Regions from separate parts of the Halobacillus ihumii genome, predicted to be linked through region 1. Evidence: riboswitches for the same ligand, from Rfam matches in the RefSeq annotation. Region 1 holds a riboswitch; each other region holds the start of a gene.
What was found. A riboswitch is a leader RNA that binds a small molecule or an ion and turns the genes downstream of it on or off. The one in region 1 is predicted to bind S-adenosylmethionine.
Positions count from the first base shown of each region.

Region 2: it holds a riboswitch for S-adenosylmethionine, as region 1 does, so the genes downstream of both, cobA (uroporphyrinogen-III C-methyltransferase) here and G6R08_RS13855 (phosphoadenylyl-sulfate reductase) in region 1, are expected to answer to the same signal.
Region 3: it holds a riboswitch for S-adenosylmethionine, as region 1 does, so the genes downstream of both, sfnG (dimethylsulfone monooxygenase SfnG) here and G6R08_RS13855 (phosphoadenylyl-sulfate reductase) in region 1, are expected to answer to the same signal.
Region 4: it holds a riboswitch for S-adenosylmethionine, as region 1 does, so the genes downstream of both, G6R08_RS16135 (sulfite oxidase-like oxidoreductase) here and G6R08_RS13855 (phosphoadenylyl-sulfate reductase) in region 1, are expected to answer to the same signal.

Region 1 covers NZ_CACVAO010000001.1:2,788,343-2,793,408, forward strand. Annotated here, with positions in the region: gene G6R08_RS13845 (bifunctional homocysteine S-methyltransferase/methylenetetrahydrofolate reductase) at 1-991, opposite strand, end outside; gene G6R08_RS13850 (methionine biosynthesis PLP-dependent protein) at 1,042-2,154, opposite strand; SAM riboswitch class I at 2,224-2,332, opposite strand; SAM riboswitch class I at 2,703-2,807, shown strand; gene G6R08_RS13855 (phosphoadenylyl-sulfate reductase) at 2,990-3,724, shown strand; gene G6R08_RS13860 (inorganic phosphate transporter) at 3,721-4,803, shown strand; gene cysC (adenylyl-sulfate kinase) at 4,821-5,066, shown strand, end outside.
Region 2 covers NZ_CACVAO010000001.1:445,123-450,188, reverse strand. Annotated here, with positions in the region: partial or broken gene G6R08_RS02395 (IS110 family RNA-guided transposase) at 1-264, shown strand, start outside; SAM riboswitch class I at 908-1,028, shown strand; gene cobA (uroporphyrinogen-III C-methyltransferase) at 1,383-2,159, shown strand; gene G6R08_RS02385 (sirohydrochlorin chelatase) at 2,178-2,936, shown strand; gene G6R08_RS02380 (uroporphyrinogen-III synthase) at 3,009-3,827, shown strand; gene G6R08_RS02375 (assimilatory sulfite reductase (NADPH) flavoprotein subunit) at 3,916-5,066, shown strand, end outside.
Region 3 covers NZ_CACVAO010000001.1:2,436,905-2,441,970, forward strand. Annotated here, with positions in the region: gene G6R08_RS12165 (ABC transporter permease) at 1-417, shown strand, start outside; gene G6R08_RS12170 (DUF4064 domain-containing protein) at 440-889, shown strand; SAM riboswitch class I at 1,052-1,148, shown strand; gene sfnG (dimethylsulfone monooxygenase SfnG) at 1,394-2,482, shown strand; gene G6R08_RS12180 (NADPH-dependent FMN reductase) at 2,479-3,069, shown strand; gene G6R08_RS21970 (hypothetical protein) at 3,107-3,283, opposite strand; gene G6R08_RS12185 (formate/nitrite transporter family protein) at 3,417-4,310, shown strand; gene katA (catalase KatA) at 4,624-5,066, opposite strand, start outside.
Region 4 covers NZ_CACVAO010000001.1:3,249,787-3,254,852, reverse strand. Annotated here, with positions in the region: gene G6R08_RS16150 (acyl-CoA dehydrogenase family protein) at 1-205, opposite strand, end outside; gene G6R08_RS16145 (sodium:solute symporter family transporter) at 222-1,721, opposite strand; gene G6R08_RS16140 (acetyl-CoA C-acyltransferase) at 1,833-3,002, opposite strand; gene G6R08_RS16135 (sulfite oxidase-like oxidoreductase) at 3,015-3,680, opposite strand; SAM riboswitch class I at 3,751-3,851, opposite strand; gene argH (argininosuccinate lyase) at 3,944-5,066, opposite strand, start outside.

The DNA.
Region 1 (5,066 bases):
GCTTCGGTGGATCAAGCTCAACAATAATGGACGGTCTTTGCTCAGCTATTTCGTAAAGGTGTGGACGAGTATCTTTATGCTCTTCAGGGGAAGCCGGAGCCTTTTCCTGAATAGAAATGCTCTTCTGTTCGATTGGCTTGATACCTTTTACTTCGTTCGCAATTGCAGCAATATGCTCGGGTGTCGTTCCGCAGCAGCCCCCTATAAGTCTGGCTCCTTGTTCATAAAGGGCGCGGGCACTTGCTTTAAAATAATTCGCATCTGTTTTGTAAACAAATCTGCCATCTTGGTAAGCTGGCAAGCTAGCATTCGGGTAGGCAGAAAGTACGGCTCTTTCTGGAAGAGGGACACTCTCTAATGCCTGGACCATGTGGTAAGGTCCCAATCTGCAATTGACCCCAATTACATCAGCCCCTGCTTTTTCTATGATTGCTAAAGCTTCAGCAAGGGAGGTGCCTTCCTGAAGTACACCTGGTTCATGCATGGACACTTGGGCGATAATCGGGAGAGTGGTTTCTTTTCTAGCAATTTCTAAAACGGTTATAAGTTCTTCCAGGTCATAAAACGTTTCTAGTAAAATTCCATCAACTTCTTCAAACAACAAACAGTAAAGCTGCTCACGAAAGGTTCGTTTGATTTCTTCCAGGGAGACGGCTTGTTTTTTAATGCCGCGTATTCCTCCGATGGTACCCACTACATAGGTATTGTCTGTTGCTGCTTGTTTAGCTAGTCTGACAGCTGCTGTATTGATTTCTTTTACTTTATCCTCTAACCCATAACGTGCTAGTTTAATATAATTGGCTCCATATGTATTCGTTTGAATAATGTCAGCACCAGCATTAACATACGCCTGGTGAACATACAGGACTTCGTCAGGATGGGAAAGGTTTAACTCCTCAAAGCACTGGTCAATGCCGTAAGAGTAAAGCAATGTTCCCATAGCACCGTCGCCTACTACAGTTTTGTCTTGAAGGGCTTCTCTCAGGTTCATACTGTTCCTCCTGTTCTCAATTAAGGTATGGGATCGATTCCAAATATCTGCTATTTCCCTTGTAATTTATTCAGCGTCTGATCGAGATCCGCGATCAGATCGTCTATACTTTCAATGCCAACTGAAAACCGCAGCAGCCGATTACACACACCATAGTTTTTCCGCTTATCCTCTGGTATGTCGGCGTGAGTCTGAGTTGCTGGATAGGTGATAAAGCTTTCTACTCCGCCGAGACTCTCGGCAAAGGTGATGACTTTCAAGTTTCTTAAAAAAGGATCGATGCAGTGCTCAGCTGCTAGTCGAAAGGAAAGCATTCCGCCTCGACCGGGATAAAAGACGTGTGTAATGGCGTGATGCCGCTCCAGGTATGCAACTACCGCCTTTGCATTTTTTTCGTGCCGCTCCATTCGTAAGGCAAGGGTTTTCATTCCCCGCATGAGCAGCCACGAGTCAAAAGGGGAGAGGACGGCACCGGTGGTATTTTGATGAAGAGCTAATTTTTCACAAATCACAGAGTCCCTTGCGACAAGTAATCCAGCCAAAGTATCGTTATGACCGCCTAAATATTTCGTTGCACTATGGATTACAATATCGGCTCCTTCTCGTAAAGGCTGTTGCAGAAGCGGTGTATATAAGGTGTTATCGACAAGCAGCAGAAGTCCATGTTCTCTAGCCACTCTCGCGATAGCCGGAATATCCGCTACATGCATAAGCGGATTTGTAGGTGTCTCAATGTAAATGGCTTTTGTTTTGTTAGTAATGTATCGTTCTAAATCAGATAGATGCTGGCTGTTACAATAGTGAAATGTCAAACCATATTGAGAGGAAAGATGCTCGAATAAACGATAACTACCGCCATAAAGGTCTTCTGACACAAGGATTTCATCTTGATGGGCGAATAAAGAAAGTGCAGTTTGGATCGCTGCCATTCCTGAACTGAATGCGAATCCCATTTCTCCGTGTTCGATTTCGGCAATGGAACGTTCGAGTATGGCTCTGGTTGGATTACCTGTTCTTGAGTAGTCAAAGCCGGTTGATTCGCCGATGCCAGGGTGCTGATAGGCAGTTGAGAAATAGACAGGTGCATTAATGGTTCCTGTAGCATCCTCATTGTTCTTACCTGTATGAACAAGCTTCGTTTCCGTACGTGAGGTAGTAGACATGATCATTCTCCTTTTAAAAAAATAAAAAAGCCTTCTGTAAGAAGAAGGCTTTAAAATATTTCATGCTTCTCCTTATCTTCCAAGTTTTAAATAACTTGCTGGATTTAGCACCAGTCTGGTTATACCAGTGGTTGCTGAGGCTTCATCGGGCCAGTCCCTACACCTCTCTAGATAAGAATCTTTATGTAATTTTTTGGTATTTTTAATACATTACTTTACATCAATAGACTATTGAGTTCAAGAAAAAATTTATGCATTGTTGCGGAATTCGTCTAAACGTAGTTTATGATTTCTACTAATGATCTAGTACAAGAATTTAAATCATATTCCAAAAGTTGGTTATTCATTTCATGATGTTGCGACTTACATTACACGAAATAAAACAAGGAATCAAGAGTAATTTTCAAAAAAATTTAAATTTTATCATTCCCAACTAAATCACTATGAATAAAGGGTTTTAAGACTTCACAAGTAACAAATTTTAGAAAAATCCCTTTGACAGAAGACAATACTTGTTGTATATTTTCCTGTAACAAAATTAAATCAAATTCTTATCCAGAGGGGTGGAGGGACTTGGCCCGACGAAACCCCGGCAACAGACTAGTCATAGTACTGTGCTAACTCCAACAAGCTATTGGCTTGATAGATAAGAAGAGACGTAATTCGTAACTGAAACCCTCTTCTTATTGCTGTTTAAGAAGAGGATTTTTTTAATTGAATCATGTTGCTGCTGACTAGACAACTAGAGGCGGTGCTGCTTGCTGGAGTGGGCAGTGCTGCCTTTTTTCTTTGCTTTTGACAAATAGTAACGTTATCTATTAAGGAGGACTAAACTATGAACAATAACGTGTTAACCTATGACTCTATATTTGAAAATCCTTTCCCAGATCAAATTACAGCAGATCATAAACAAGAAGCATTACAAGTGCTGAAATGGGCTTATCGTTCGTATGATGATATCGTTTATGCGTGCAGCTTTGGAGCAGAAGGAATTGTATTGATTGATCTGATTTCTCAGGTAAAGAAAGATGCAGCGATTGTATTCCTGGATACGGATGTCCATTTTCAGGAGACATACGATCTTATTAATCAAATAAAAGAAAGATTTCCAGAATTGCAGATTACGATGAAAAAGCCAGATTTAACCTTGAAGGAACAGGCAAGTAAGCATGGCGATGAGTTGTGGAATCGAAATCCTGATCAATGTTGTTATATCAGAAAGATAAAGCCGCTTGAAGAAGCGTTAAACGGGGCGACGGCCTGGGTTTCCGGGTTAAGACGCGAGCAATCTGCCAGCAGAAGTGAGACCAATTTTGTGAATAGAGATGATCGATTCCGTTCGATCAAGGTATGTCCTCTTATTCACTGGACCTGGGAAGATGTGTGGGAGCATATCCGTGCAAATAATCTTCCATACAATGAGCTACATGATCAGGGATACGCAAGTATTGGCTGTATACCTTGTACGGCTCCCTCAGATGACCCTAACGATCGTTCCTCCAGATGGAAGGGATTCGAAAAGACGGAATGTGGTCTCCACACAGGGCCTCCTAAGGACTCTCGTTCATGACACTGATCATAATAGGGCTGGCCGTCTCCTGTTTTTTCGCGTTTAATGTTGGAGCGAGTGGTTCGGCTGCAACGATGGGGATTGCTTATGGGGCTCAAGTTATCAAAAAGAAACGAACAGCTCTTATCCTAAGCGGCGTAGGAGGTTTACTTGGTGCGTTGTGGGGTGGAGAAGTAGTGGAAACGATAGGAAAGGGACTGATCGCTTCTGAACTGCTTACTGTTCAGGCGGCTGTCATTATCTTGTCTGTATCGGCCATTACACTATTTTTCACAAACATGATTGGCATTCCGCTCTCAACAAGTGAAGTAACAGTTGGAGCCATCGTCGGGGTAGGGATCTCATTACAACAACTCTACCTTGAAAATCTGATCCACGTCGTTACCTTTTGGGTTATCGTGCCTGTTGTTGCCTTTGCACTGACATTTTGTTTTGGATTATTTGGGAACTACTGGAGGAAAAAGCGCAAGCATTCAGCGAATAGACAAATTTCCAAATGGATTTCGATCTTGCTCATTATTACTGGTTTCATAGAAGCATTTGCTGCTGGAATGAACAACGTAGCGAATGCAATTGGTCCCCTAGTTGGAGCGGGTGTTTTACCTAAGGAAATGGGGCTGCTGGCTGGAGGAGTGTTTATAGCCCTTGGAAGTATTTTATTAGGAGGCAGAGTGCTTGAAACGAATGGTAAGCGCATTTCTACCTTAACCTTAACAGACGGTGTTATGGTATCAGGAACATCAGGAGTACTGGTAGTTGGTGCTTCCTTATTAGGGATCCCGATTCCGATGACACAAGTCACGACTTCAGCCATTGTAGGTGTAGGGGCAACAAAGAACTGGACAGAGATTTGGAGAAAAAGAATTATTTATCAAATATTGAAAGTTTGGATCACCTCTCCGATCATTTCTTTGCTCCTTGCGTACTGTTTAACAGAGGTATTCCTGAGGTCAAATTTCTATACAGTTGTGATGATTGCTTGCGGCATACTAGCCACTCTGCTGCTGACTGGTTTTGGACGGAAAGCAGCTGTACAGACTCAAAAAGGAAAGCCTCGTTCATTAAAGCAAGAGTTTTAGTATGAGGAGGGTAGGGGATGAATTCTAACATTATCCGACAAGATACTACGTCTATTTCTAAAATAGATTATCACCGTAAAAATCAGCATTTTAGTGGTGTGGTTTGGCTTACTGGTCTATCAGGTTCTGGAAAGTCTACGATAGCTCACCTCATTAATCAGAAGCTCTACAAACAGGGGGTACAAACCTATGTCCTCGATGAAGACGATATACGTCAAGGTTTAAACAATGATCTTGGTTATGGAGAAAGAGATCGCCAGGAA
Region 2 (5,066 bases), 2.3 Mb from region 1:
ACGAAACGGGGACGTAGAAGGTTACGGTCCATTTTGTATCAAGTCGCTCGACCGTTGTCTTTTCATAACGAAGGATTCAAAACCTTACATACATATTATAAGAATCGTTCCAAGAACCCACTGACAGGAAAACAGTCGTTTATTGCCCTAAGTCGTAAGCTCATCAAGATATTCTTTGTGATTGGAACACGAAAGTGTTCTTTTAGTGAAGAACGCATGATTCGAGATATTCCTCAGTTACCAAGTGTACAGGAAGTCGCTTAAGTCGGAAGAACTTTAGTTTTTGTCTTTTTCTTAATGATTTCACAATTGAAGCACGGAGAAGCCGGTCGTTATTTTAACCATAAGGGCTTAGACCCACTTAAGGAGCATTTCCGGCATCCACACATGGTCAGGTCAAACGAAGGAATTTGCGCGCGATGACGCCGAGAGAAATCGGAGGGTCCACCACCATGTCTAACGTGGAGATCTAAAGTGCGATTATAAGTAATAACCTAATTACTGGAAAGTAATCGCCCCAGTCTATTCAAACGCAATCCTCACTACCAAATTTAATAAACATTGGGTAAACCTGACACAAAACTTAGCTATGGATTCAATAGAGTATTAAGAAAATGGAAGGAAAACAGAGTAATTCTAAAAAAACTTTAAATTATAGAGGGAGGTTAAGCTTTTTATTTTATCTTTAGTCTCGATTATCCAGTTAGTTTATCTATCGCTGATTCTTTCACTAACGTTTAGGATGACGTTAACTCAACAGTTGATATTAGGGTGGAAGTGGCATATTGGAAGATCCAGTTCTTTAGAACAGAAAATAATAAATGTTATTAATTTTCCCATAGTCTATTGACATTTTTTCAAAACGTGGATAGTATATATACCAATAATTCAATAACAAATTTTCACATTCTTATCGTGAGAGGTGGAGGGACTGGCCCTTTGAAGCCTCGGCAACGGATCTGGTGATTTATCATCAGAAAACTGTGCCAATTCCAGCAGGTGCTTTTTATGCATTTGAAAGATAAGAAGATGGGTAGTTAAATGTATGTGTTAAAGCCTCTCTTCTTATTGTTGATAAAGAAGAGAGGTTTTTTAGTGTGAAAAAGCTAAAAGTTAGGTGGGGTGTAAAAGGAAAGAGTTGAAATCCAGGGGAGCGAATCCAAGGCTATGAGAAGAGGTGCGGGATCATATCCAACTAATTACCTGGGATTACCATGAATTAAATGCTCAAGATACCCAGTTTGACTGAATATGAATTCTATTGTTATAAAGCCAAACCTGACGGCTGTTCGTTACAGGAATATCGAGTTACATTTTAAGAGATATGACCGTCAGTCAGTTAGAATGTGGCTGAAACTCGAACAAGGAAAGAGGTGGGACTCATGAATAAAGTTTATATCGTTGGTGCTGGGCCGGGTGATCCTGAATTAATTACAGTGAAAGGCTTGAAGAGCATTCAACAAGCAGATGTCATTTTATATGACCGGTTGAGTAACCCGGACTTACTGGATGAAGCGAGGGATGAAGCCCAACTGATTTACTGCGGTAAACGTCCTGATCATCATTCGTTAGACCAAGCTGCCATTAACGAACTTCTTTGTAGCTATGCTCAACAGGGTAAATCAGTGACGCGTTTAAAGGGCGGAGATCCATTTGTTTTTGGAAGAGGTGGAGAGGAAGCGGAAGTGCTAGCAAAAAATAGGATTCCTTATGAAATCGTTCCTGGAATTTCCTCCGGGGTAGCGGCACCGGCTTATGCAGGTATTCCAGTTACCCATCGTAATTATAGCTCGTCCGTAGCCTTTCTGTCAGGGGTGAGCAAACTAGGCTGTGATCAGGAAGAATATTGGGAGCACGTTGTGAAAAGTATGGACACTTTGTGTATTTTTATGGGTGTCAAAAAGCTGCCCGAAATTTGTGAAAGGCTAATTCGTCATGGTCGTGCTCCTGAAACACCGATAGCTTTGGTGGAGTGGGGTACTACGGAACATCAGCGCACTGTTACAGGCAGCCTTAAGAATATTGTGGGAAGAGCTAGTGAACTCATGAATCCTTCGATGATTATTGTGGGAGAGGTCGTGAAGCTTCGAGATCAGCTGCAATGGTTTGAACAGCTAAATGATGAGGCGGAACTACCTATTCCCTCAATTGTGGGATAAAAGGAAGGAGCCATTTGCATGGAAGCTGTTTTATATGTAAGTCATGGGAGCCGAGTCGAGAAGGCACGTAAAGAAGCTGTTTCCTTTATCGAAGCCGTTCAAAACAGGATGATAGATGATGTACCTCTTCAGGAAACATGCTTCTTAGAACTTGCAGAACCCGATATGGTTCAAGGAATTAAGAACCTCATCAAACTTGGTGCCACGAAGATTGTTGTTATCCCTGTCTTATTGTTGAGTGCTGGCCATTACTACAAGGATATACCGAAAAAGATTGATCAAGCGAAACTTCGTTATCCCCACGTTGAGTTTGTGTACGGTAAAACGATAGGAGTTCAGGATCGAGTGATAGATGTACTGGTTCAGCGAATACGCGAAACACAGGTGGTTCCTCATGTTGATGCTAATATCCTGTTGGTTGGAAGAGGAAGTCCTCATCAGGAGACGAAAGATTCGATCGAAGAAATCGCTTGGAAATTAAAGAGGAAAATGAATGTAGCTCATGTTTCAGTCAGTTATTTAGCTGCCTGTTCACCATCATTTGAAGAAGGACTGCAAACATCGTTAAGAATAGGATGGTCCCAAACTTTCGTTGTTCCTTATCTTTGGTTTACGGGAGTGCTTATGCATTCCATGCAAGAAAAAATTAATGAGATGGAGCAGACAGATCGACAACAGGTATTGCTGTGTCAATACCTTGGCAGCCATAGGGCAATGGTGGACGCTTTGACTGATCGCGTTTATGAAGCCTTTCATCAAAGCAGCTTGAGCAAATAAAGTAGGATACAAAGAACTGAATGTATCAATCATCACTGCCAAACGAAGCTCTCGCGAAAGGGAAGGATTTTTATGAATGGGTTAACAGGAAAGGTCATCGGAGTAGCGGCTGATCGAAGTGCAAATGCACTCAGCAGCTTGATCCAGAAAAAAGGTGGTACACCAGCAGTCTTTTCGATTCAAGGAAAGCAAATTTTAAATGAACAAATCAGTCAAGATAATATTAGAGATTTTATTTCCAAATCTTTTGATTGGGCAATTTTTACAACGGGAATAGGCGCTCAAACGTTGGAGGACACTTCCGTAAAATCAGAAATCTACAGAGATTTTATTGAAAAATTAAACAATACGCAAGTGGCAATCCGTGGGAAAAAGACATTGAATTGGTGTCAGAAAAACGGCGTTAAAGCCAGCATGTTATCCGATGATGGAACAATGGAACATCTAGTAAAGACTTTTTCAGAAGAACAAATAGATCTAAACTATCAACGTGTTTTTCTACAAGCTTATAGTCAAAATGATGCAAAGCTCAAAGAGAAATTAGAGAAGGCTGGCTGTCATGTTTATCTATCTCAGCCCTATTTTTATGAGGAACCAAACCTTCAGGTGCTGGAAAATCTGAAAGAAGCTATTAAGACTAAATCACTGGATGCTGTTGTTTTTACAAGTAAAACACAGGTTAAAAATTTAGTTACGAATCACCATGACAACCGTGAAACCATTCAGTCTTTCAATAATCATGTGTTGGCAGTGGCTGTTGGAAAAGTTACGGCCAATGAATTAAAGGAGAGCGGAATATTATACGTTCTTCAGCCCGATCGGCCTAAAATGGGGCCGATGGTGGCTGCCCTTGAACGTTACTACCAAAAAGCGAACTCGTACAACAATTGATTGGCTTTGGGAATGGATGTTCATGTTAGAGCATGAGCGCTAGATTAAAGGATAAAAATTAAACAGATATTTAGTGAGGTGGGTAATTTTGCAGTTCCAGGTAATGAATAGTCCTTTTAAACAAGAACAGGCAGACTTATTAAATCAGGTCTTACCGTCAATGACAGAGAATCAGAAAATTTGGCTAAGCGGGTATTTGGCTAATTCTCAAGCAGCATCGTTTACGGCAACAGCCGATCCAGTTTTAGAAAATGCTTTGGAGACCGAGGTATCCTCCCAGGCAAGCGTCCAGTCTGCAACACGAGAGGTGACAATTCTTTTTGGCTCGCACACGGGAAATTGTGAAGCGCTGGCTGGGGAAATCTCTGAAAAGCTGAAGCAGCAAGATTACAAAGTCACACTATCGGTTATGGACGACTTTAAACCAAAGAACATAAAAAAAGTACAGGATTTACTTATCCTGACGAGCACTCACGGTGATGGAGACCCACCAGACAATGCAATGAGCTTTTATGACTTTATACATAGCAAAAGGGCACCAGTTTTAGATGACCTCAGATACTCCGTCCTTTCTTTGGGAGACAGCTCTTATGAATTCTTTTGTCAAACGGGCAAAGAATTTGATGAAAGATTAGAGGAATTAGGCGGAAAAAGGATCTACCCTCGTATAGACTGCGACCTGGACTTTGAGGAGCCAGCGGAAGAATGGTTTGACGGAGTCCTTGCTACATTAAATAATGCAAAACAGGTGAACAATGAGGGGAAAAATGACGTTCAGCTAGCCCAAACAGATAAAGTCATGAATAAACCGATTTATTCCAGAACAAATCCATTTAAAGCGGAAATATTGGAGAATTTGAATTTAAATGGGCGGGGCTCAAACAAAGAGAATCGCCACCTTGAATTAGATTTAGAAGGGGCGAGTCTAGAATTTGAACCGGGTGACAGCCTGGGGGTTTTTCCGGAAAATGACCCTGCCCTTGTAGCAAAACTAATCGAAAAAATGGAATGGAACCCTGAAGAGCATGTTCCTGTAAACAAGCAAAGGGAATTGCGGCCATTGCGGGATGCCTTAACTTCAACTTTCGAAATTACCGGATTAACGAAACCGTTGTTGGAAAAAGCAGCACAGCTCACTGCTAATAAAGAATTGAATAAACTGATCACCTCAGATCACCACGAAGAACTGAAAGCCTACTTATATGGGCGGGATTTAATTGACTTAGTTCAGGATTTTGG
Region 3 (5,066 bases), 350 kb from region 1:
TTATTTGGCTTTGAAAACTTTATGGAACCTTATTTATATTGGAAAGGGGAAGAGATTCAACAAGCTCCGATCTTCCAATTAACGTTGACGCAATACCTGCTAAGTTCTGTGAATTTGGTTATGATGGCAACTTTTGCATTTATGATTTCTGCTATTTTCAGAAACAGTTCACTTGCGATAGGAGTCGCTATTTTTCTGATGATGACAGGAAATTCAATTGTCGGTTTCTTTAGCGATAAAGAATGGGCGAAATTTATTTTGTTTGCTAACACAAATTTGAATCAATTTTTTACAGGAACACCAATTATTTCAGACTTAACCTTAACTTTTTCCGTATCAGTCTTGATGGTTTACTTAGTTTTGTTCCTAGGTTTATCCTGGTTTTTCTTTTCCAAAAGGGATATCGCGAATGCTTAGTCAATAAAGGAGTGTGAGTAATATGAAAAGAATTGTAGAAACCGTGTTTGTAGTAATCGGATTGCTTATTTATGGAATTACTACTGCTTTGAGCTTTGTTTTCCTCAATATACAGGATAATGAGGGATGGAGAGCAGAAATGCAGAGTATGTTGGATTCAGATCCCAACCTCGAACAAGCTCAACTCTCTGTTGATCAAATTATGGAAGGTGTAGCTTCTGTGACTTGGTTGATCATCATTTCTGCTTTAGTGGCGATTATCCTGGGAATCCTAGCTATTGTTTTCCTTAAAGGAAATAAGAAGCCGAAACCAGCCGGCATTATCCTGATCATTACAGCTGTCGTTACAACTGTTGGAACAATCGGGTTTGGATTGTTCGGAGGACTTGCTTTCCTAATTGCCGGAATAGTTGCTTTAGCAAGGAAAGAGAAGAAGCCATTGGAAGAGGAGAGCTCTTCTGTAAATTACTAATGCATAGGTCCTGTACTGCGGAGAGTCGGTCTTAGCCGAACTTCCTGAATAGGAGAGCAATTTCTCATGGTAAATAATTATGTAAATATTTAAAAAGCGGATTGACAGGAGATAATATAGACATTATGATAGGGTCTAATCATTCAATTAAATAACGATTTCTTCTTATCAAGAGAGGCGGAGGGACTGACCCTATGAAGTCTCGGCAACCAGCGTTTGCATGGTGCCAAATTCAGTGGATTGCATCCGAAGATAAGAAGGTCGTGTTAGTACGGATATTTGCCCGCTGCTATATACGCCCTTTCTTGCTTCGTGAAGCAGGAAAGGGTTTTTTAATTGAATTTTAATTGAATGAAAAAGGCAAAAGGTGCTGCAACACCTTTTGCCGGGCTGATCATTTAAGTCCTTCCCGCCTAAGGGAAACACGGACATCTACGACCATTATTATTAATGTATCATGGCCGTATTGTGTCCGTCTACTTTAAGAGAGGAGACGGTTTAATTATGGGAAATTTAAAATTTGCTTATTGGGTTCCAAATGTAAGTGGAGGGTTAGTGGTTTCAAAGCTGCCTCAGCAAACGGATTGGAGTTTTGAGGCGAATAAAAGATATGCGCAAATTGCTGAGGATTCGAACTATGATTTAGCTTTATTACAGACGAGGTTTTTTGCAAGCTATGGAGCTGAAAACCAGCTTGAGGCGATTACATTAGCTTCAGCGCTGGCAGCCGTTACAGATCGTTTACAGCTGATCTCTGCAGTTCATCCTGGTTTATGGCATCCGGCCGTGTATGCGAAAATGTTGTCGACGCTGGATCAAATCAGCGAGGGTAGAGCCGCTGTTAATGTAGTGAGCGGCTGGTTTAAACAAGAATTTACTGGATTCGGTGAACCTTGGCTAGAGCATGATGAACGGTACCGCCGTTCGGAAGAATTTATCCGTGTGCTGCGAGAATTCTGGACAAAAGAAAAAGCTGCGTTTAGCGGGGACTTTTACAAAATAAATGATGCACCATCTAAACCAAAACCTGTTCAAGGAGGCGATCTCCCGATTTTCCAAGGAGGGAATTCTTCAGCAGCTAAACAGATGGCAGCGCGTGTCTCAGATTATTACTTTATGAATGGAAATACACTAGAAGGATTTAAAAAGCAAATTGATGAGGTACGTGAACTGGCACAACAAGAAGGACGCGAGGTCAAATTCGCTGCACATGGTTTTGCGATTGTGAGGGATTCTGAAGAGGAAGCCTATCAACAGTTGAACGATATCGTTCATGCTGCAGATGAGGACGCTGTTGAAGGATTTAAGCAATCTGTACAAGAAGCGGGGCAATCCACACAGGATAAGCAAGGCATGTGGGCTGATTCCAGCTATGAAGATCTGGTGCAATATAATGATGGCTTCAAGACAGGATTGATTGGTACCGCTGAACAGGTAGCGAATCAAATCATCGAGTTGAAGAAGATCGGGGTGGACCTGATTCTTACCGCACACTTTCATTATGAACAAGATCTTGAGCGCTTTGGAAAAGAAGTGATTCCGCTTGTGAAAGAGAAGGAAGCAAAGCTTAAAGCTGAAGGAGTTCTGGCATGAAGGTATTAGGCTTGTCGGGAAGTGTGACGTTGAGTTCGAAGACGTGGGTTTCCGTTAAACAAGCTATTGAAGCGGCTAAAGAAGCTCTTCCTGATGCTGAAACAGAGCTTGTGCATCTCGGTGAATACGATACGGTGCTATGTGATGGACGTGATCCCTCATTATATGAAGGAGATACAAAAGCACTCATAGACTTAATTGTTGAAGCTGATGCACTGATCATTGGAACGCCTGTCTATCGCGCTTCATTGACAGGGGCTTTGAAAAACGTTTTTGACTTAATACCGAACGATTCGTTAAGAGGAAAGGCAATTGGTTTTATTGCGTCTGGAGGCAGCTATCACCATTATTTAGTGATCGACCATCAGCTGAATCCGCTTGCTAATTATTTCCGTGCCCATGTTATACCAGGCGGAGTGTATGTTCATAATGGTCATTTTAGTGAAGGGGAACTGGTGGATGAAGATGTCAAAGGCCGTTTATATCAATTGGGTAAGGCAGCTGTTCAATTAACGGATAACCTTCAAAATAAGGATCTTGAGATTCAACAGCCTTCGATTCCAAGGCGAAAGCTGCACCAAACTTAAAAAGAAGTGCTGGACTCATGCCAGCACTTCTTTTTTTCTAATCTAAAATACGGTTTGTCTCATCTACATCGGCTGGCTGTCGATTAACTACGTTTGTACCCTGAGGCATAAATCCATCACCATTACAAATTTTACAAGTATAATGCCATTCTTCATCGTCCATAAGCAGTCCCCGACCATCACACGCTAGACAAGCCTGATCTCTACTGGGCACAGGATCCCCTCCTTGATAAGGATATTGTAATTAGTAATGTGCGCTTCTAGTCCCAAAAATATACCCAAGGAGATAAAATAGGTTATCCGTTTCGGGAAATCGGGTATAGCAGAAGAATTGGAGGGTGAGATCTATGGCTAATGAAGATAAACATGAACAGGATATTACATCTAGCGGGCCCGTTGATCGCCCAAGCCGTCAGTTCTATATTCCTTCCCAAATTATCGAAGAATTTGGGGAAAAGGGAAGAGATCATTTAAATAAACCATTTAGTGGTCAGTTTCTACTGGCTATGACGGCGGGGTCGTTTATGACCTTTGGAGCTGTCTTTTCCATCCTATTAGCAGTAGGCGTGGAAACAAAGGGTATCTACCACTTACTGTCTGGATTAGGATTCGCAGCAGGTTATGCGATGGTATTTATTTCAGGAGCCGTGCTGTTCACGGAAATTAACGTTCTCCTGCCATCCTACTTGTTTAATAAAGCCAATCTTATGAAAAAAAGTATCTATCGCTTCTGGGCCGCTACTTATATTGGCAACATTATTGGTGCTTTCTCAGTTGCGGTATTAATTCAAATGTCAGGCTCACTCGCACCAGAGTTTTATTCAGAGCTTTCGATGTATTTGGATCATAAAATGAAGTTTTTAGACCATGGCGTGAAAGGTTGGTTTGAAGTGGTTATATCAGGGATATTGGCCAACTGGCTCATCGGCATGGCAGCTTTTTTGACGACTGCAGCACGGGATTTTACCGGTAAAGTTCTAGGAACTATGCTTCCGGTAGTTTTATTCGTTGCAGGTAACTTCCAGCACAGTGCTGCCAATATGGGATACTTTAGTATGGGGGTTCTGGCTTCAGATCAATATACTTGGTATCAATATATACTGTTTAATCTTATACCGGCGAGTATTGGCAACCTAATTGGCGGTGCCATACTGGTATCACTATTATTTTCTTACGCATACAAGGAAGATATCCAAACTTCTTTAGGACAAGGTAAACAAAAAAAGAAACAAAATCATTAAAGTTTTTCATAAACTGAGGCTGGGACAAAACTGAATTAAGCATCAAATAATCCGAACGATTCGTTCGGATTATTTGTGTGCAAGAAAGGATTTCTGATTCGCTCCGTCAAAACACTTCGCTTTCCGTGGGCGGCTGTTGAGCCTCCTTGTGCTGGCGCACAAGGAGGTCTCACCTAGGCCTGTCCTCCCACAGGAGTCTACGTATTTTGACTACGCTAATGACTGCATTTATACTATTCATCTTTTTATCGTTCGCTTTTTGAAATCATTACTTTACTTATGTCTTAGCCTCTTATGGTTTGATTTAAAATGGTTAAGCCTTTTGAGGAACCTGCAAACCTAAGCCTTGGGCTACTCGTGTTCCGTATTCAGGGTCTGCTTTGTAGAAATGCTCAATCTGGCGAAGTTTCACTTCATCTCTTTCTACAGGTTTCATGGAATCAACAACGTTCTGAACGAGACGAGTTTGTTCTTCTTCACTGAGCAAACGGTAAAGATCTCCGGCCTGAGTGTAATGGTCATCATGGTCATAACTCACACTGTCCGCGAGTCCAGAAACTTCATAGGCAGCTTGTTTGTTTTCAGACTGTTCAGCAGGTCCTCCGAGGCTGTTCGGCTCATAATTCGGCGCACCGCCTCCGTTGCCATCAAAACGCATAAAGCCATCTCGCTGATAATTGTGCACCTGAGCTCTCGGACGGTTAACAGGAAGTGCTTCATGGTTTGCTCCAACACGATAGCGGTGTGCGTCAGAGT
Region 4 (5,066 bases), 460 kb from region 1:
GCAGCTGTAAAAACTCATACAAGTTCAAGCCAAGTCCTCCGTACTGTTTAGGTACAGTCCAGGACAGGTAGCCCGTTTTTTTCAAATCTGCAAAGTTTTCATGTGGGAAGCCCCCAGATTGATCCACTTCTTTGGACCGCTTATAAAATTGATTGCGAAGCTGAATGACTTTCTCAAGGCGGCCTTGCTGATGATCATCTGCCATATATGTTCCCTCTCTTTCACGCATTTTTTTCAAGTTGAACGGACTCTTCTACTTTTCTCTCAGGCAGCACTCCTGCTATAAACATAACCGTAAACCCAGCTACAGAACTTGCAAACATCGCTAAATAAATATTTTCAATAATGGCCTGGTTCGTAAATAGCACATAAAGCGTTACGCCTACGATCACTGCTGCAATGGCTCCAAATCGGTTCGCTCGCTTCCAAAAGTAACCTAAGGTAATCGGTGCTATAATCCCGCTGATAATCGCGGAGAAACTAAACTGAATAAGAATCGATAACGACTCTGGCCGGTCAAGCGAAATGTATAAGGTAATCGCCCCAATAATAACTAGGGAAACCTTCGCCACGGTTACACTTCGACGATCAATCAATTGAGGATCACCTCCACCCTTCGTGAAAAAGGAAGCAAGCACTTTATAAATATCATTGCCGATACTGGTCGTCACACCAAGATATAAACTGTCTGTACTAGACAAGATCGCAGATATGATTCCGACGATTAAAATGCCGACCACTACTGGCGGAAAAGCTTCCATCAAATAAGCTGGGATCGCTTTATCAGCGCTTTCTAAGGATGGAAGCAGCACACGAGCCGCCAATCCGCCTACCACCATTAATGTAGAAATTAAAAACAAGGTAATGCCAGCTGATAGTGTAAATGGACGCAATTCTTCCTCTGTTTCTAAGGAAAGCACCTTATTTAACAGATGCGGCATTAATACGAAGCTGAATAATAGAAACTGCACAGCCAAAATAGCAAGAACACTATTGTAAGGCCCTGTAGACGAAATAGGTGCAACAAGATTGGGATCGATTCCAGCCAAACGGCTGGAGAGCTCTCCGAAGACACCGAATCCGCCCCCGATTGTCCATAAGAGGGAAAATAAAATGAGTACAGATGTAAACGCCATAAAAATCCCCTGGATGCCATCAGTAATAATTTGCGCAAAGGCACCGCCTAAGCCAATATACACAACGGTAATCGCTACCCCGATAATCACTCCCCACATATAGGGAATGCCAAGAACAGTTTCAAAGATCGTCGCCAGCCCGACATTTTGCCCTACAATATAGTACACATTAAATAAGATAAGCAAACCAACGATCACCTGAAGCGTCTTACTGTTGTATTTTCGGCCTAACCATTCAGGCAATGTTGAAACCCCTCCGAATTTTTTACCATATCGAAAGAAGGTTTTGGCAAAAAACAATAACCCTAACCATGAAACCCCAAAGCACCCAAGCGTGTACCAAAGCACAGCCGTACCGTATTCATAAGCAAGGCCCGGCACTCCGATAAATAAGTTTGCACTTGCATAAGTTGTCGCGAAACTGGCGCCAACGATCCATGGATTCACTTTTCCTCGAGCCGTTGCAAAACCGCTCATCGTCTTACTGTATTTCGAGCCTTTTCGGCCAATCCACGTAACAAATAAAAAGTAAACAAACAACAAAACGCCGATAAACCAAATCGTTCCTTGTGATAAGGATTCCATTTACTTCCCTCCTTTGGATGGCTTATACATCCCCTGCCATAAAGCTAATCCTGCCGCCCAGAATACTACGATTCCTATTCCATAAGTAACAAACATAAATTTCTCCTCCCTTTATGACCAATCTTTTGGTACTTCCACGAGAATTGCGAAGCCTTGCCCTCCACCTCCGCATAGTGATGCAATTCCTCGTCCGCCGCCACGGCGTTTTAACTCATGAATCAGTGTAAGCACTAACCGAAACCCTGTGCCGCCCAGCGGATGACCGATCGCAATCGCTCCGCCATTCACATTTACTTTTCCTGAGTCTAATCCTAGTTCATCAATGCTTGCGAGCGCCACACTGGCAAAAGCTTCATTAATCTCAAATAAATCAATATCTTCTTTTGTTACCTGATACCGTTTGAAAAGTTGTGCAATCGCGTCTGCCGGTTTCGTATGTAAACTTGAATCAGGTCCGGCTGTTTCTGACCAGCCAATCACCCTGGCTAGAGGAGTCCTCCCGATCTTTTCTGCATAGCTCTCGGAGGCAACCACGCCGACACTGGCGCCATCAGTCATTTGTGAAGCGTTTCCTGCCGTAATCGTGCCGCCTTCTCTAAAGGCAGGAGGCAGCTTGCTTAATTTTTCAAAGGTAGACTGCGGCCTGATTCCTTCATCACTTACAACCTGTTTGCTGCCAGCCTGAACAGGTACAATCTCATCATTTAACCAGCCTTCTTCCTGCGCCCGGGCTGCCTTTAATTGCGACTGCAAAGCAAATTGATCTTGTTGTGCCCTGGTAATCTGGCGGTCTTCGTTTTGAAGATCTGTCAGCTCGCCCATGGAAGAATCCGTCAAAGAACACCAAAGACCATCGTTAATTAATGTGTCTGTGAACTCAACAGGACCTGTAGTCAGCCCGTTACGAATGGCCGCCACATGAGGAGCATTGGTCATGGAATCAAATCCGCCGATAAGGTATAACTCCCCTTCCTCAAGCTTAATACGTCTAGCCGCATCCGCCACCGATGCAACCCCTGCCAAACATACATTATTAATCGTAATGGCCGGCACCGACCATGGAATACCAGCTCCTGCTGCAACTGACCTGGCAGGATTCTGTCCTTGTCCCGCCTGGATAACTTGTGCCAAAATAACTCCATCCGCATTCAAGGCCTCCGGCACACGCTCCGCCAGCGCCTTAGTCGCTTGAACCCCAAGATCCTTCGCTCCTAATTTGGATAATCCGCCTTTCCATTTGCCAAATGGTGTACGGACACCATCTAAAATGACAACACTCATTGTCCAACCTCCTTAGTAATCAAAATCCTTTTCTTTCCATTTACCCTTTTCCATAACTTCACTCTCATCAGTAAAGCGCTGTTCTTTAAACGGATCCCCCTCGTTATGAAACCCATTTTGTTCCCAAAAACCCGGCGTATCTGATCCCTTAAACTCAAAACCTCTGATCCACTTGACGCTTTTCCAAAAGTACAAATGCGGGATGACGAGCCGGAATGGATAGCCATGCTTTTCAGTCAGCGGCTTGCCATTATAAGAATGAGCCAGGATCACATCGTCCGCTAACAAATCTTGAAGGTCGATATTAGCTGTATAATCATAATCCCCACTCACCATCACGTACTGATTGTCTTTAGGAATCTCTAACCCATCCAGTAAATCTTTTAGCAGGACTCCTTCAAATTCACTATCGAACTTTGACCATCTCGTCACACAGTGAATATCACAAACAACTTTCGACTGTGGCAGCTCCATTAAATCCTGATATGAAAAACGAAGCGTTTCATCACCAGCCCCGGCGATCTGAAAATCCCACTCTTCTAGGTCATAGGACGGAACTTCACCAACTGTTAAGATCGGAAATTTCTCTGTTAACACTTGACCCGGCGGCAGCCGCCCGCCAAACCGCTCGGTAACCTGTGGGTCCTTTGACCGCTTCAATCGTTCCGCCTTATTCATCTCAATCACCCGCTTTATGAATAATAAAAAGCCTCTTTCAAAATGAAAGAGGCTGAAGATTTGCTTCGACCTCTCATCTTCCGGACTATGTCCGTTGGAAGTAGCACCGTGTCTATAGACCGGTTGCCGGGCGTCAAAGGGCCAAATCCCTCAGCCTGCTCTAGATAAGAGTAAGTAAACGTAATTAAGTTACTTGCCATGTTACAAATAAACTGTACGAAAGTCAATAATATTTAGAAAATTACATGAAAAGCGCTGCCTTCCTACACATGCTGCTTAGCTAACTCAAGCTGCTGTGCCACTTGTTCAAATCCAGTGCCGCCTTCACTATTTCGAGCAGCCACAACTTGTTCAGGCGCTAATTTTTCAAAGATATCCTCTTCAAACAGCTCAGAAAATCCTTTATACTCATCAAGTGTCAAATCAAGCAAAAACTTTTGCTCCTGAATCGCATACAGCACAATTTTGCCGATCACCTCATGCGCCTGACGAAACGGCATTCCCTTCACGGCTAAATAATCAGCGATATCCGTCGCATTAGAATAATCCTCGTTCACCGCCTGACGCATATTAGCATTCTTAACTTCCATCGAAGCAAGCATCGGAGCAAGCAGAGAAAGCGCACCATCCAACGTCTCCACCGTATCAAACATGCCTTCCTTGTCCTCCTGCATATCCTTATTGTACGCAAGCGGCAGCCCCTTCAGAAGGGTCAGCAATCCCATCAAATTACCATAAATCCGCCCCGTTTTACCACGAAGCAATTCAGGCACATCCGGGTTCTTCTTCTGCGGCATAATACTTGACCCCGTACAAAACGCATCATCAAGCTCAATGAAATTAAACTCCTGACTGCTCCACAGAATCAGCTCTTCCGAAAGTCTTGATATATGGGTGATTAAAATGGATGATATTGACAAAAACTCCAGAATAAAATCCCGATCACTGACGGCGTCCAATGAGTTTGGATAAACGTGATCAAATCCGAGTTTCTCAGCCGTCATCTGACGGTCGACTGGATAAGGCGTTCCAGCAAGCGCTGCTGCACCCAGCGGGGACCAGTTAATCCGCTTCACACTATCCTTAAGACGCTCTTTATCCCTCTCAAACATCCAAAAATACGCCAGCAAATGATGAGCAAACGAAACGGGCTGGGCTCTTTGCAAGTGTGTATATCCCGGGAGGATCGTTTCTACATGAGCGTCCGCCTGATGAACAAGTGCTTCCTGGACCGCTTCGACCAACTGTATTAAATGATGTGTCTTTTCTTTCAAATATAAATGCATATCTGTCGCCACTTGATCATTTCGGCTTCTCCCGGTATGGAGCTTACCACCCACAGGGCCAATCTCTTCAATCAGCAGCTTTTCGATGTTCATATGAATA